3 regions of the Peribacillus simplex NBRC 15720 genome follow, and region 2 is predicted to be linked to each of the others. Evidence: riboswitches for the same ligand, from Rfam matches in the RefSeq annotation. Region 2 holds a riboswitch; each other region holds the start of a gene.
The links. Region 2 has a riboswitch for preQ1 ahead of queF (preQ(1) synthase). Riboswitches for the same ligand answer to the same signal wherever they lie in the genome.
Positions count from the first base shown of each region.

Region 1: another riboswitch for preQ1. It lies ahead of BS1321_RS19070 (VUT family protein); the one in region 2 lies ahead of queF (preQ(1) synthase).
Region 3: another riboswitch for preQ1. It lies ahead of queC (7-cyano-7-deazaguanine synthase QueC); the one in region 2 lies ahead of queF (preQ(1) synthase).

Region 1 is NZ_CP017704.1:3,947,829-3,952,286, reverse strand. It holds gene BS1321_RS19080 (alpha/beta hydrolase) at 31-777, opposite strand; gene BS1321_RS19075 (PadR family transcriptional regulator) at 1,088-1,408, shown strand; gene BS1321_RS27600 (hypothetical protein) at 1,647-1,796, opposite strand; gene BS1321_RS19070 (VUT family protein) at 1,818-2,360, opposite strand; PreQ1 riboswitch class I at 2,411-2,453, opposite strand; gene BS1321_RS19065 (SRPBCC family protein) at 2,729-3,202, shown strand; gene BS1321_RS19060 (SRPBCC family protein) at 3,252-3,692, shown strand; gene BS1321_RS19055 (HD domain-containing protein) at 3,805-4,458, opposite strand, start outside.
Region 2 is NZ_CP017704.1:2,051,653-2,056,110, forward strand. It holds gene BS1321_RS09735 (aspartate kinase) at 1-1,037, opposite strand, end outside; gene queF (preQ(1) synthase) at 1,240-1,740, opposite strand; PreQ1 riboswitch class I at 1,845-1,890, opposite strand; gene BS1321_RS09745 (DMT family transporter) at 2,021-2,878, shown strand; gene BS1321_RS28125 (BA3454 family stress response protein) at 2,972-3,262, shown strand; gene BS1321_RS09755 (YfmQ family protein) at 3,556-4,011, opposite strand; gene qoxD (cytochrome aa3 quinol oxidase subunit IV) at 4,336-4,458, opposite strand, start outside.
Region 3 is NZ_CP017704.1:3,941,541-3,945,998, reverse strand. It holds gene BS1321_RS19040 (DUF4260 domain-containing protein) at 1-218, shown strand, start outside; gene queE (7-carboxy-7-deazaguanine synthase QueE) at 274-1,002, opposite strand; gene queD (6-carboxytetrahydropterin synthase QueD) at 995-1,465, opposite strand; gene queC (7-cyano-7-deazaguanine synthase QueC) at 1,465-2,130, opposite strand; PreQ1 riboswitch class I at 2,186-2,228, opposite strand; gene BS1321_RS19020 (hypothetical protein) at 2,860-3,075, shown strand; gene pgsB (poly-gamma-glutamate synthase PgsB) at 3,866-4,458, shown strand, end outside.

The DNA.
Region 1 (4,458 bases), 1.9 Mb from region 2:
CCGGCGCTCTTCTTCAATAAAACTCGCTTATTACTCCGACCAATTCAGTGTATTTAAGAACTTATACACATCCTCATACACCTGCTCACGTTCCTTACCCAATGTGATAATATGACCGGATTTTTCATACCAGATCAAGTGTTTATGCTGCGTATCAACTTCATTGTAAATCGCTGAAGCACTCTCCGTATAGTCTGGATCATCCAAGCGCCCTTGTAAAACAAGAGTTGGTGATGTGATTAAATCTAAATTTTCACCTGTCTCATTTATAATATTCAACACATCTTTTAGTTGAGGCATTGGCTCTTCTTCCAGAAGCTTCACTTCTGCAGCAATTTGGTCTGCATCTTTGCCCTCAAACTTCTTATAAGCCTGTGCATAATTGAGCAAGCGGTTCTTTTGTCGATCGATACTTTTTCCTTGCGTCGGAGCGCACATTGAAACTACCCCTGTTACAGGCAATTCAATTCCCACTTTTAATGAGAAAACTCCTCCTAAAGAAATTCCTACAACTGCAATTTCCTCATAGCCTTCTTCTTTAAGGAATTTATAGCCATTAACTACATCTTCCCACCATTCCTTAGGACCAGTCTTAACGAGTTCCTCACCAGACAATCCATGCCCTCTATAAAGAGGTCCGTGGCAAGTATAGTCGAGATCATTCAAGTATTTCCCTAATTTCTTCATATCTCCTGTACTTCCGGTAAACCCGTGAAGTAAAAGAACAGCTCTTTTTCCACCTCTGTATGTGAATGATTCAGGTGCTTTCACTTTCATCTATCTAGGACCTTCTTTCTCTGCTCTTGTTAATAAATAGAATCTATATGATTTTCGAAAAAAAATCAATTAATACCCCTTGAGTAGGGATTCTTCTATCCTATTCCGTTTTTTCATTTAAACAATTAAATCATGTATATAGTATCCTTACCACACGCTTCACAACTCATCCGTTCCGAAGCACATTTTACTATGATTAAATTCATTTAGCAATCGTCATTTAACCATTTTTTAAAAGAAAAGTAAAATGCACCTTGTGATACGATGTACAAAGGATTACACTTTAAAAATGAAAAGGAGGAGAATTTATTTGGATAAAGAATTAATGAAGGGAAGCATTGACCTCCTTTTGCTTTCACTTCTTTCACAAAAAAAGCTATACGGCTATGAAATCACGAAGATCTTGAAGGAAATGAGCATGGGCAAATATCAAATAAGTGAAGGCACCCTCTACTCCGCCCTGAAACGGTTAGAAAAAAAAGAATTCATAAAAGGCCATTGGAAAGAGTCAGAGTCAGGCCGCAGGAAATATTATCATGTCACCGAAAATGGACAAACCGAACTTGAGCGGAAACGAGAATGCTTTTTCTTCCTGGAAAAATTAGTTCGGAAAAGCGCAGAGCAATTCTAAACAAAATAAAAAGCTTCCTGCAACCATTAATGGAACGGCGCAGGAAGCTTTTTTTGCTATTTACTCGTGAAAATGTGCTGTACTCATTAATTTGAGCTGTTTACTCGTGAGTTTCGCACTTTTACTCGTGAGTTTTGCTGTTTTACTCGTGAATTCGCACTTTTACTCGTGAATTCATACTGGACTCATGATTCAGCACGTTTACTGGTGCCTTACTTCAATCACGCAAAAAAAGGACCTAATTTGGTCCTTTTTTGTCTATTCCTTTATGCTTGCGATAATTGGCGCAGGAGAGCTTCATACATTCCCCTTGAACATGCGGGCCATATTTTTCACGAAAGGCTTCGAGGCAATAGCATTTGTCTTCTTCTTTTTTGGTTCCATCCATCGAGTGCATCCCTCCTAGCATTTAACTGGAGACTACACGTTTCTCCAGTTCTACGTTGATTCGTCCCAACAGTACGGCACCGATTGACTGAATGATAGTTTTAACGATGATTTGGCCGATAACCGCAGCGGGTACTGCTTCCCATGGTAATATATTGGCACCCAGTGGACTTAGGCCAATCACGACAAATATCACCGAATCGAAAAAGCCTCCAACGATCCCGCTGTAAAACACCCTCCAACTCATCGGGAGCTTTAAACGGGTATAAATTTCCGTATCCGCTGTTTCTGCGACCACGAACGATAAAGCGGAAGCAAATACGATCAGTAACGTATCCCCTAATAAGAATGATACACACGCAGATAAAATAAGTGCAGTGACGATACATATATAGGTCTTGGCGCGGCCGAATTTATTCTGGACCAGATCTCGAAAGATGAAGGTTCCCCCAATGAGCAATGTACCCATCGGAATGATGAACATGCCAAAATGTAATGGCGCAAAAGCTGCTGTAACCACATTCGCCGTGATGATGGATACTAAATACAATAAAATTCTTAACATTTCTTAATTCTCCTTATACAGAAAAAACAGCACCCTAAGAAAGAGCACTGTTCTCCTTAGTTTTTTTGAGAGGGTAGCTAGAACCTCTTCCGCCCGAGCGGATTATCATTTTCCTTAATTATCGTAGCTTGAAAGCGATTAGAAATCAAGAAGTTTCAATACGGCCGATTTTAGTCACTGGGAATGGTGCGATTCCGCGGATATCGTTTGGTATTAGCAATGCACTTCAAATCTTCTTCAATCCAATGACTCTGGCGATTTTTGTCGCAGAAAACTACTTGACCGGCTGTATATGAAAAGCCGACAATGATTGATAGAATAATGTTTCGATCTTGATATGAGATATAAACGCGAGGAGGAAAATAATAATGAAAAAACCAACGTTTGTCTATCCTATTTATATCGCAACCACTCCAGAGAAGCTTTGGGAAGCCCTGACGAGCGGTGAAGTCACGAAGAAATATCACTTTGGATGCCAAGTCCAGTCTGACTGGCAAGAAGGCTCAATCGTTAAATATTTGCTCGAAGATGGGCGTATTACTGATCATGGTAATGTACTTAAGTGTGAGCCGCTACACCTGCTCTCGTTCACTTGGAACATGACAGGAGACGAAACACCTCGCGAGCATCCTACTCGGGTCACTTTTGTCCTGCAGCCAATGGATGATTCCACAGTGAAGTTAACACTAAAGCATGAGGATCTTGTGGAGACAGATTTCGTATATGATGACAATACCTTTGAAGGCTTGAATAATGGATGGCCAGCAATTCTAAGTAACCTGAAGAGCTTGCTTGAAACTGGACGGACCCTGCCGCCAATATCAGTAGATTGGGATAATTAAGTGGTAGTGGAAAACTATAAAAACAAATCGAAAGAGAGTTGATTTAGTAATGGATACTCAAATAACTACGAAATTTAAAATAGTCAAGCCAACTAATGAAGTATTTGAAGCCATAGTGAACCCTGAAAAAATCGGGAATTTCTGGTTCTCATCGAGTTCTGAAAGATGGGAACAAGGCCGGACGCCTACATTGAGATATAACGAATACGATGCTGAAGTGGTCATTAATGTATTGGAAGTCGAGGAAAATAGGAAAATCGTGTTTGCGTGGGGCGGAAATGATCAAGAAACGGTTGTTACAATTACACTAAAAGAGTTGGATAAAACGAGTACAATTATTGAAGTGAACGAATCGGGTTTGAAAGAGGACGACCCCGAATTGATAAACAAAATGATAGGACAAAAAGAAGGATGGGTATATACATTAACCTGTTTAAAGGGTTATTTAGAAAATGGCGTTAATACTTTGAGAGCATCAATAATTTTTTAACTTTTAAAGGTTCAGATTTAGACGGGAGGAGACTTTTAATGTTTCCGAGAAAAAACTCAAGGATGAATATCACCCTTGAGTTTTTTACTTTCCGTATGCTTTGACAAGAAATTCAATCGGAAAACACTTTTAGATATATGCCCTTCGAAGCTTTTTTATAGGCTTCAATTCCCATTTTCTTTACTTTTTCTGATAAACTGGATGCTCTTACTAATTGGGTTCCTTGAATAACGGAAGGATCCATCAGGCGCATTTTATTTTTCCGATGTATATCGTAATCCAATTGATCTTCTTTCACCTTTACGTTACCATGGATCCGTTTTAACAGGTTTTGCACTTCATGGTCTTCAGTGAAGCTTAACAAGGACATGACTTCTTCATCTGTACCGAGTAAGTCATCAAGACTGATCAGTTTTTTAGCTAAAGCCAATTTTAAGGTATTTGCCAAGATATCATAGCCATATATATTAAGTGGGTTCATGAAAAAATCAATAACTTCGCTGTAATACGTTTTCACAAACCATTCCGCAGATTCAATATTATCCAGATACATCCTTCCATTTATTATGATTATATGGTCTAGAAATTCATTAACGGATTCCATTGTGATATGTCCATATTGATACATATCCCGGAGAGTATAATCTACCCGATCGGCACATAACTCAGGTGCTGGCTGTTCAAGCAATTCCCATTTTGATTGAAAAATGACTTTACAATCATATCCATATTCCTTCAGTATAAATGGGATTTCGGATTCCATAAT
Region 2 (4,458 bases):
TCAATGCCTGATGGAATATGCTCATATGAAACTCCATAATCTTCAAGGATGTGCAGCAGTTTCCGGCCAAAACCAACTTCCCGGTTCATCAAATATTTGCTAATGTAAATACTGCAAAATCCTTTATCACTTGCTATTCCAATAACCGGCCCGTTCGTATTATCCCGTGTACTCACAATGCGGGTCCCTTGTGCCGCCGGATTGTTCGTATTCTGGATATGGACAGGTATTCCCGCACGGAATGCAGGTATCAGCGCCTCATCATGAAATACCGAGAAACCTGCATAAGAAAGCTCCCGCATTTCACGATAGGTTAATTCCCGGATTCCCTTGGGATTGGAAACCACATTTGGATTCACCGCATAAACGGCATCCACGTCCGTAAAGTTCTCATACAAATCAGCTTTGACCCCATTCGCAAGAATCGAACCCGTAATATCGGAACCGCTCCTTGAGAAGGTTAAAACATCACCATCTAACGTATACCCGAAGAACCCTGGGAATACTACGATTCCAGGCTCATCACGCAGAGCATATAACCGATCATAAGACTCTGGTAGCACTTTGGTAAATCCACCTTCATCCGTTACGATCAAGCCAGCCTTCTTCGGATTTATATATTGTGCTTCTACCCCACGGCTTTGGAAATAACCTGCGACAAGCTTCGCATTATTATCTTCGCCACTGGCCTTCAAGGCATCCAAATAGCGCTTCGGGTTAGTTTGGTCTGCATGTAACAGTGCCATTAAATTTTCATGAATCCCAGTGATGACACTCTCGGATATATCAAGCTCTTCAGCAATGCTCGCATAGCGGGATACGACATCTTCTATCAAATACTCTCCGTTATCCCCGCGCAGCTGCTGTTCTGCAGCCCCTATCAATAAATCCGTCACCTTTATATCATCGGAATTGCGTTTCCCTGGAGCCGAAACGACTACAATCTTTCTCTCTGGATCAGAAACAACAATTTCGAATACCTTCCTCAACTGTTCACCTGATGCAAGTGAACTTCCGCCAAACTTTGCAACTTTCATCTCGACATCCCCTATTTTCGTAAATATTCTGTCAAAATCAACTCTCCCTATTATTACGCTTTTTCGCGAAACAATCAAGTGTGAATTCCATTATAGGAGGACATTTGTATTTTTTAAAAGGACAAAGCGGCAGGACCACCGATCGAGAATGGCTAAAAACAAAAAAAGACAACGGGCATATGCCCATTGTCTTTCGTATTCTTTAGCGATTATCGACTGTTTCCGGGTATAAATCATGGTTCATCAAGCGGTAATCTGCCATTTCCTCATACTTCGTACCTGGTTTCCCATAATTTGTGTAAGGGTCGATGGAAATTCCGCCCCTAGGTGTAAACTTGCCCCAGACTTCAATATATTTAGGATCCATCAATTCGATTAAATCATTCATGATGATGTTCATGCAGTCTTCATGGAAATCACCGTGATTGCGGAAGCTGAATAAATAAAGTTTCAAAGACTTGCTTTCCACCATTTTCACACTGGGAATATAGCTGATGTAAATGGTTGCAAAATCCGGCTGGCCCGTTATCGGACATAAGCTAGTGAATTCCGGGCAATTGAATTTGACGAAATAATCCCGGTTCGGATGCTTGTTATCGAATGACTCAAGGATTTCAGGTGCATAGTCAAATGTATATTTTGTTCCTTGATTCCCAAGCAGTGTGATATCTTTTTTTAATTCTTCTTCTTTTCTTCCAGACATTAAAAGTCCTCCTAATCCCAGGTTACAGGGAGATTCATAAAGTGGGCCTCTATATAACAAAAACCATATCTCCTCAAAGATATGGTTGATTCGCGAAAAATATCAAAGCCATAGTTTTTTTAAGAGGGTGATGCTATGAACCTCTCCCGTTTATCGGGAAATATTTTAAAATTGTCATAGTTAATATAGAAAAAAATATCTAATCTGTCAATCATACTTTTTAAATTTGGTTTGATTCCTGCATGCTTTCAGCTTAAAATGTAGAAGAAGTTTATCCTACATGAAGGAAGAGATTAAGTCAATGTGGATTTTTGCAGCGCTCATCACGAGTTTATGTTTCGGAATCAATAACAGCATTTTTAAATGGAGTAGCGGAAAAGGTTACTCAAAGGTACATATCCAATTTTTCTTTTATTTTTCAGCATTCATTTTGTCTATATTTTATGGAGTACTTGTGGATGGTTTGCACCTGAACTGGCTGTCTATCATGCTTGGTGCAGCCATTGGGGTACTGAACGCTAATGGTAATCTCCAGATGGCAAGCGCCTTTGAAAAAGGGCCGGCAAGCTTGACATCTCCATTAATCGCAGCGAATGCAATATTCCCCATTCTCTGTGCAGCTTTAATTTTTCACGAACATATTTCTTCCTTGCAGTGGAGTGGAATTGTCTGCATGTTTCTCGCTACCTTAGTCATTCAGTATACACCTAATGCTAAAGGTAACCACCAATATGTCCCTTGGATAATGCACACATTATTATCCATCTTATCTTTTGGTGTGCTCGGCATTCTAATGACGACATCAACACGTCTTCATTTAAACTCCCTCGATATCCTAGTATCAATGTACGGAGGAGGAATGCTTTATCTTCTTTCGGTGCTGGCCTTTAAAAATGAAAAAATCAAGCTAAATGAAGTCAAAATCGGTTCCTTAGTAGGCTTATTAAGCACCATTGGCTATGGATGTTATTTCTTTGCGTTGAACACCGGCATCGCAAGCATCATTTTCCCTGTCGTCAGCCTGAACTGTTTGGTTGTCGTATTCGCTGGATGTTATTTATTCAAGGAAAAACTAAAAACCTATCAAATTGCCGGCGTACTTGCTGCATTAATCGGTATTATATTAACTAAAATATGAATATAGTTCATTTGCAAAAAACGACCTGGCTGTCATGTGCACACAAGCCAGGTCGTTTGAATTTGGCCGGGAAGTCGGGTTGGTCAAAAAAAAGTGTTGACACATCCCAAAAAATATCAGATAATTTTGAATATTAATTCTTTAGATTTTACAGCTTTTGAAATGTTTGAAAAATCCTCTGCCACGGGTATTAAAGAAATAGGTATAACCACCTCATTTAATTCTGAATTAAGAAAGGAAAGATGCATAATGGTAAAAGTTACAGTAACAGTTGATTTCCAAGGAAAATCTTATCAAACAAATGTCCTTACTAAACCGGGTACTGATCATGAAGTAATTTTACAACAAGCCCTTCATCAAGTTGAAAAACAATGGAAAGCATAAAAAGGCAGGCATCGTAATAGATACCTGCTTTTTTATTACCATTTAATAATTTCCAAAATACTATTCATATGCACTATTAAAGAACCTCTTACAGCAATTCCCTCACTTTTAATTATTTTTCCAAAATACACTAAAATACAAGGCTTTCAGTGTGGACGTTAACCTCTCAATCTGAATAACAAGTAATTCAGAATTTTTTATAATGAAAAAAGTACCTAAATGAAAGGGGATTACACAATAAAAGAATTATAAAAAAGGACGGTCTTTTTAAGGACCGTCGTCTTAATGTACTTTTAAGCTAAATTACTTATTAATGGCACGGAACGTTCTTGGAGGCTATCGGAAAACAAACTATAAGAAATGACTTTCTTCTTGTATTGTTTAACTACATCCACTTGGTCATTGTAAATGTACACAAATAACCTAACATCCTTTTTACCTCTTTTAGTATCAATGACCAATGGAGACCCACTATTTCCGGGATGCAAAAACAATTGCTCGTTCCCTGGGAAAATATGATTTTTTTTCAAAAATCTAGCGTTATTAAAATAATTAATACCTTGAATTTTTTCTTCACCTTCCAAACGTTTTCCTTCAAAGGTTACGATCGCATTCTCGTCACTAATTTCAGAGTGTATTTTAAATTTGCTGATAATCCAATTAACTGCATCAGTTGGAAGACAGGAAACCAATATTTTTAACAAACTCAAGATAATTGTCAAAATCAAAACCGGCAATGTCAATTTCATCATCTCCGCCACGTTTATGAATTAATTCTTATATCGCTTATTATATCAAAAGGACTGACAGTTTTTCTTAGAGAATGTGTCGTTCTATTAACGTTTTACTTAGTAAAACCTTGCACTTAAACGCAAGGGCGCACTCCAAAGGGGGAAATTTTTCTTTTAATAAATATAATGTTCCGAAATGGTTATACTAAACAAAATGGGTCATCCACATCCTTCATAACCATACAAATTTCTATGAATGAAGTGGATAAAGCGGTATATGTTTTCAACTATTAAACACAAAAAAACTGGGCGTCATCAAGACGCCCAGTTTTCCGGAATAGATTATTGATATCCCCAAACCATTGTTAGCAATGTACCGAAAATCGTAACCAATGCAACGAACAATCCGTAATAAACGTTTGTGTAAATCGATGCTTTATCTTCAGACTCTCCTGCGTGCATGAA
Region 3 (4,458 bases), 1.9 Mb from region 2:
CCTATCTGATCAATGAGCGGATTGGAGCAAAGGTTTATAACTTATTTCATACTTATATCCTGTCCATCTTCATGATTTTGCTTGCAATCTTTCTAAAGTCGGATGCATTTATGATGATTGGTTTAATTTGGACAGCGCATATTGGAATGGATCGCTTATTTGGATATGGCCTTAAATACACATCATCCTTCAAAGCTACACACATTCAAAGGTTGTAATAAGCTTAAAAAGGCAGTGTGATTAAACATCACACTGCCTCCTGCTCTCTTTTCTTTACACGCCCCGCTTGTTTCCCCATATATAGGTATGCAGCTGGGGAAGCACTTTCACATCATTCAATTCATCATCTGCTATCACTTTATCAATTAACTCTTCGTACTTCTTCAAAAGGCCGCTGATCAATTGACGATCATCCGCCGTCCTGCTGTCGTCATTGCCGACCTGCAGATAAAAAGGAATATCCGGGTAACGCCCATGTACATGTTTGGCATATTGATAGTCTTCCTCGTTAAAGACGACGATCTTCAATGAGACATGGTTTTCAGGATTTCGATTGGCAAGGTTCGAGATGATTTGGTCGAGCACCGTAAAGTCCGTGTTCATTTTAGAGCTCGGCGGCTTAGGTGAAATAGTCAGTTCATCAATATCGAGAAACCAATCCTGCCATCGGCTCCCTTGTGTTTCGACACCTATTTTCATTTTATTTTCATGTAAGATCGCTATCAAGCCGTTTAGGTTTTTCAGCAGAGCCGGGTTTCCGCCTGATATCGTCACGAAGGAAAAACCGGAACCCCCAATTCGCTTCAGCTCATCCCATATTTCTTCGGCAGTCATCTGGACGGTATCTTCCTTACCGGTGCCATCCCAAGTAAATGCGGAATCACACCAGGCACAGGAATAATCGCAGCCGGCAGTCCGTACGAACATGGTTTTTTGACCAATGACCATTCCCTCTCCTTGGATGGTCGGCCCGAAGATTTCCAAAACCGGGAGTTTACTCACTTTCCATCCACTCCCGTCTGGCTTCAGCATAGCTTGTCGGCGTTTCGTATAATCGAACAAATTCGACTCTAGCACCCTCATATTCTTTTAATGAAAGGGCTTCGGCCATTTTTTCATAAATCCAGACAACCATATTTTCAGCCGTTGTATTCATGAGCGGCAGAGTTTCATTCAAATAACGATGATCCAGGTGGATTTCAATTTCATTTTTCCATATATCCTTGATGTCCCCAAAATCTATCATCAACCCGCGTGAATCTGTATACCCGCTCAACCCGAAAATGACCTTATACGTGTGGCCATGCAGGGTCTTGCATTTTCCTTCATAGTCATGCAGATGGTGCGCCGCGTCAAAGGTGAATTCCTTACTCACAAGAACCCTCTTGTTTGTATACTTCAATTGGCTGCGCTGAATATCTTCATCTATTTTTTGGAGTTTATCCACTATATTAAAACCGTACATCATGAAAGCACCTTCCGTCTGCTTACATAGTCATCCAGTCCTTTTTTCCGCAGATTACATGCCGGACAATCTCCACAGCCGTCGGAGATGATTCCGTTATAGCAAGTCAGGGTCTTTTCGCGGACAAAGTCGAATGCGCCAAGCTGATCCGCAAGCTCCCATGTTTCCTCTTTATTAAGCCACATTAGCGGCGTATCAATCACGAATGACTGGTCCATCGACAAGTTCAGTGTCACATTCAACGATTTAATGAATACATCACGGCAGTCAGGATATCCGCTGAAATCAGTTTCACAGACACCGGTGACAATATGTTTAGCGCCAATCTGACTCGCCAGCACTCCGGCAAACGAAAGGAACAGCAAATTCCTCCCCGGTACGAACGTCGACGGCAATTCCCCGTCTTCTCCGTCCGCCACTGCAATATCACTTCTCGTCAATGCATTCGGTGCCAGTTGGTTCAGCAGCGACATGTCAAGGATATGATGATTCACGCCCAATTCCTTGGCAATGTTTTGAGCACATTCGATTTCCAAGCTATGCCGCTGATTATAATCGAACGTCACCGCTTCCACTTTCTCAAATCTCTCCAATGCCCAGAACAGGCACGTCGTACTGTCCTGACCTCCGCTAAACACAACCACTGCCTTTTCTTTCTTCTTCATTTCTATAAAACTCCTTTTTACGGAAAAAAACAGCACCCTAAGAATAGAGCACTGTTTCTCCTTAGTTTTTTTGAGAGGGTAGCTAGAACCTCTTCCGCCTTAACGCGGAATATTATATTTTTCCAAGTCAATAGTAACTTGAAAACGATAAGAAATCAAGATGTTTATATTTAGTGAATATTAAACCTAATGGAAAATTTGGTTATCTTTTCATTGCTTAAACATCCCATTTTTTAACCGATAAAAAAGAGTGAATAAAATATCGATAAAGGGGTCCATTAATTTGAAAAGCATTAAAGCAAAGGTATTGGTGGCATTTTCACTCATTTATAAAGGTTGTTTCATTTTCGTATATTCGGGGAATAAATAACTATACACAATAATAAACCAATAAAAAGCAAATCTATCAAAAGCGGCAGGAAGTGAATATTTTCCTTTGTTTTCAGAATATTTAGTGTATAATAAATATAACTAAAGGAATATTTTAACTGAAATAATCATTGCTTCCAATACCTGCTACTGCAAATCCCGACATTTCCTTTCAACACCATGCACGGGCACTTATACTCAGTAAGGATCCATTGCATGCTTTCTCTCGAATCAAACCATTCACAACTTTATTCACATAAAAACACGATTCTCACTCCAGATCTGTAAAAAAAGGTTAAATTTCACTCACGATATGTTACTATTAAACTAAGACCTTTTAACCCCAAAGGAGGAATTCATATGAAACGTTTTTTCAAATTCATAACAGATTTTAACGAAAGAAAAGCACTGGAACGGGAAACCGAAGAGTTCTTTCGCAAAGAATACGAAAATTATATGAAGATGAATCCTGACAATCAAGGAAAAAGAAGGAGATTAGCTCCTAGACTTTATGTGATTGATGGCGGTAAAAAGGGCTCCAACCTTGAGATTTCTGACAGAAAGAAATCCAGTTAACCTGATTCCTCCCATAATCAGCTACGAATGCAGTTGCTCAAGACCCACAAACGTTAAATCACCATGATAAACGGAGATTCGTGACCATTCCATTCATTTACAATATATAAGCCGAAAGCTCAGATATGCTTCTGAGCTTTTTTTATTTTTCATTCTTTTATAAACACTATATTTATAGAAGAAACTAGGTATTTTTTTAAAAAAATGGGTTAACTTTAGTTTATTTCATGTTTCAGGTAAAAGATCAACTATAGACCCATGGGTATCCCATTAGGAAAAAACCGGAAAATATCAAAAAAAAGAGATGTGTTCTTTTACTCATCTTTGTCCGTATTCTAAAGAGTCCAACTAATTGAGTCGATAGATGCAATATCTTACATTGAATGACAATTCCATAAATATTGTTACGTTTATGACAACTAATAGGTATAAACAATTAATAAACTGTAATAAACCTCACTTTTAAAAACAATTCATTATTCAAATATAGCCATTAAGAATCGGGTTCAAATGCTCATTAAACCATTTTGATTCTGACCAAAATAGATCTTTATTAAACTTTCCATAATTTAGTGTAAATAAACCAAGGATTTACGTGTTTTTCAGCCATATCTTTGTACTCATAAAACAATTTATCCCATTAGATAATATTACACTCCTATATACATTTATTTGAAAAAGCTGATAATAACTATATTGCGATAGAATAATTGACTCTTGCCTATTAAGTTTAAAATCATGTAGTGTGTATTCAGTAAATCAAATAATTAAAAAAAAGAGAGGTTAAAAAATGGCACCAATATTTATTTGTGCGATCTTTTTACTTGGCTATGGCATTTTCGAACAAAAACGCCATCAGAAGCGTCTCGACTCCATCCCGGTACGTGTGAATGTGAATGGGATTCGAGGGAAATCGACTGTAACGCGCCTGATTACAGGTGTGATCCAGGAAGCTAAGTACAAAACAGTAGGTAAAACAACCGGAACATCAGCAAGAATGATCTATTGGTTTACCGACAAGGAAAAACCGATTGTACGCCGCCCGGAAGGACCCAACATAGGAGAACAACGGCGTGTAGTTAAAGAAGTTGCCGACTTAGGCACGGAAGCACTAGTTTGTGAGTGCATGGCCGTACAGCCTGACTATCAACTAATCTTCCAAAACAAAATGATCCAAGCAAACATTGGGGTCATCGTGAATGTATTGGAAGACCATATGGATGTCATGGGACCGACTTTGGATGAGGTTGCTGAAGCCTTCACTGCTACCATTCCCTATAATGGTCACTTAATAACCATTGAAAGTGAATATTTGGACTTTTTCAAGCAAATTGCCAAAGAACGCAACACAAAAGTGATCGTTGCAGACAATTCCAGAATTTC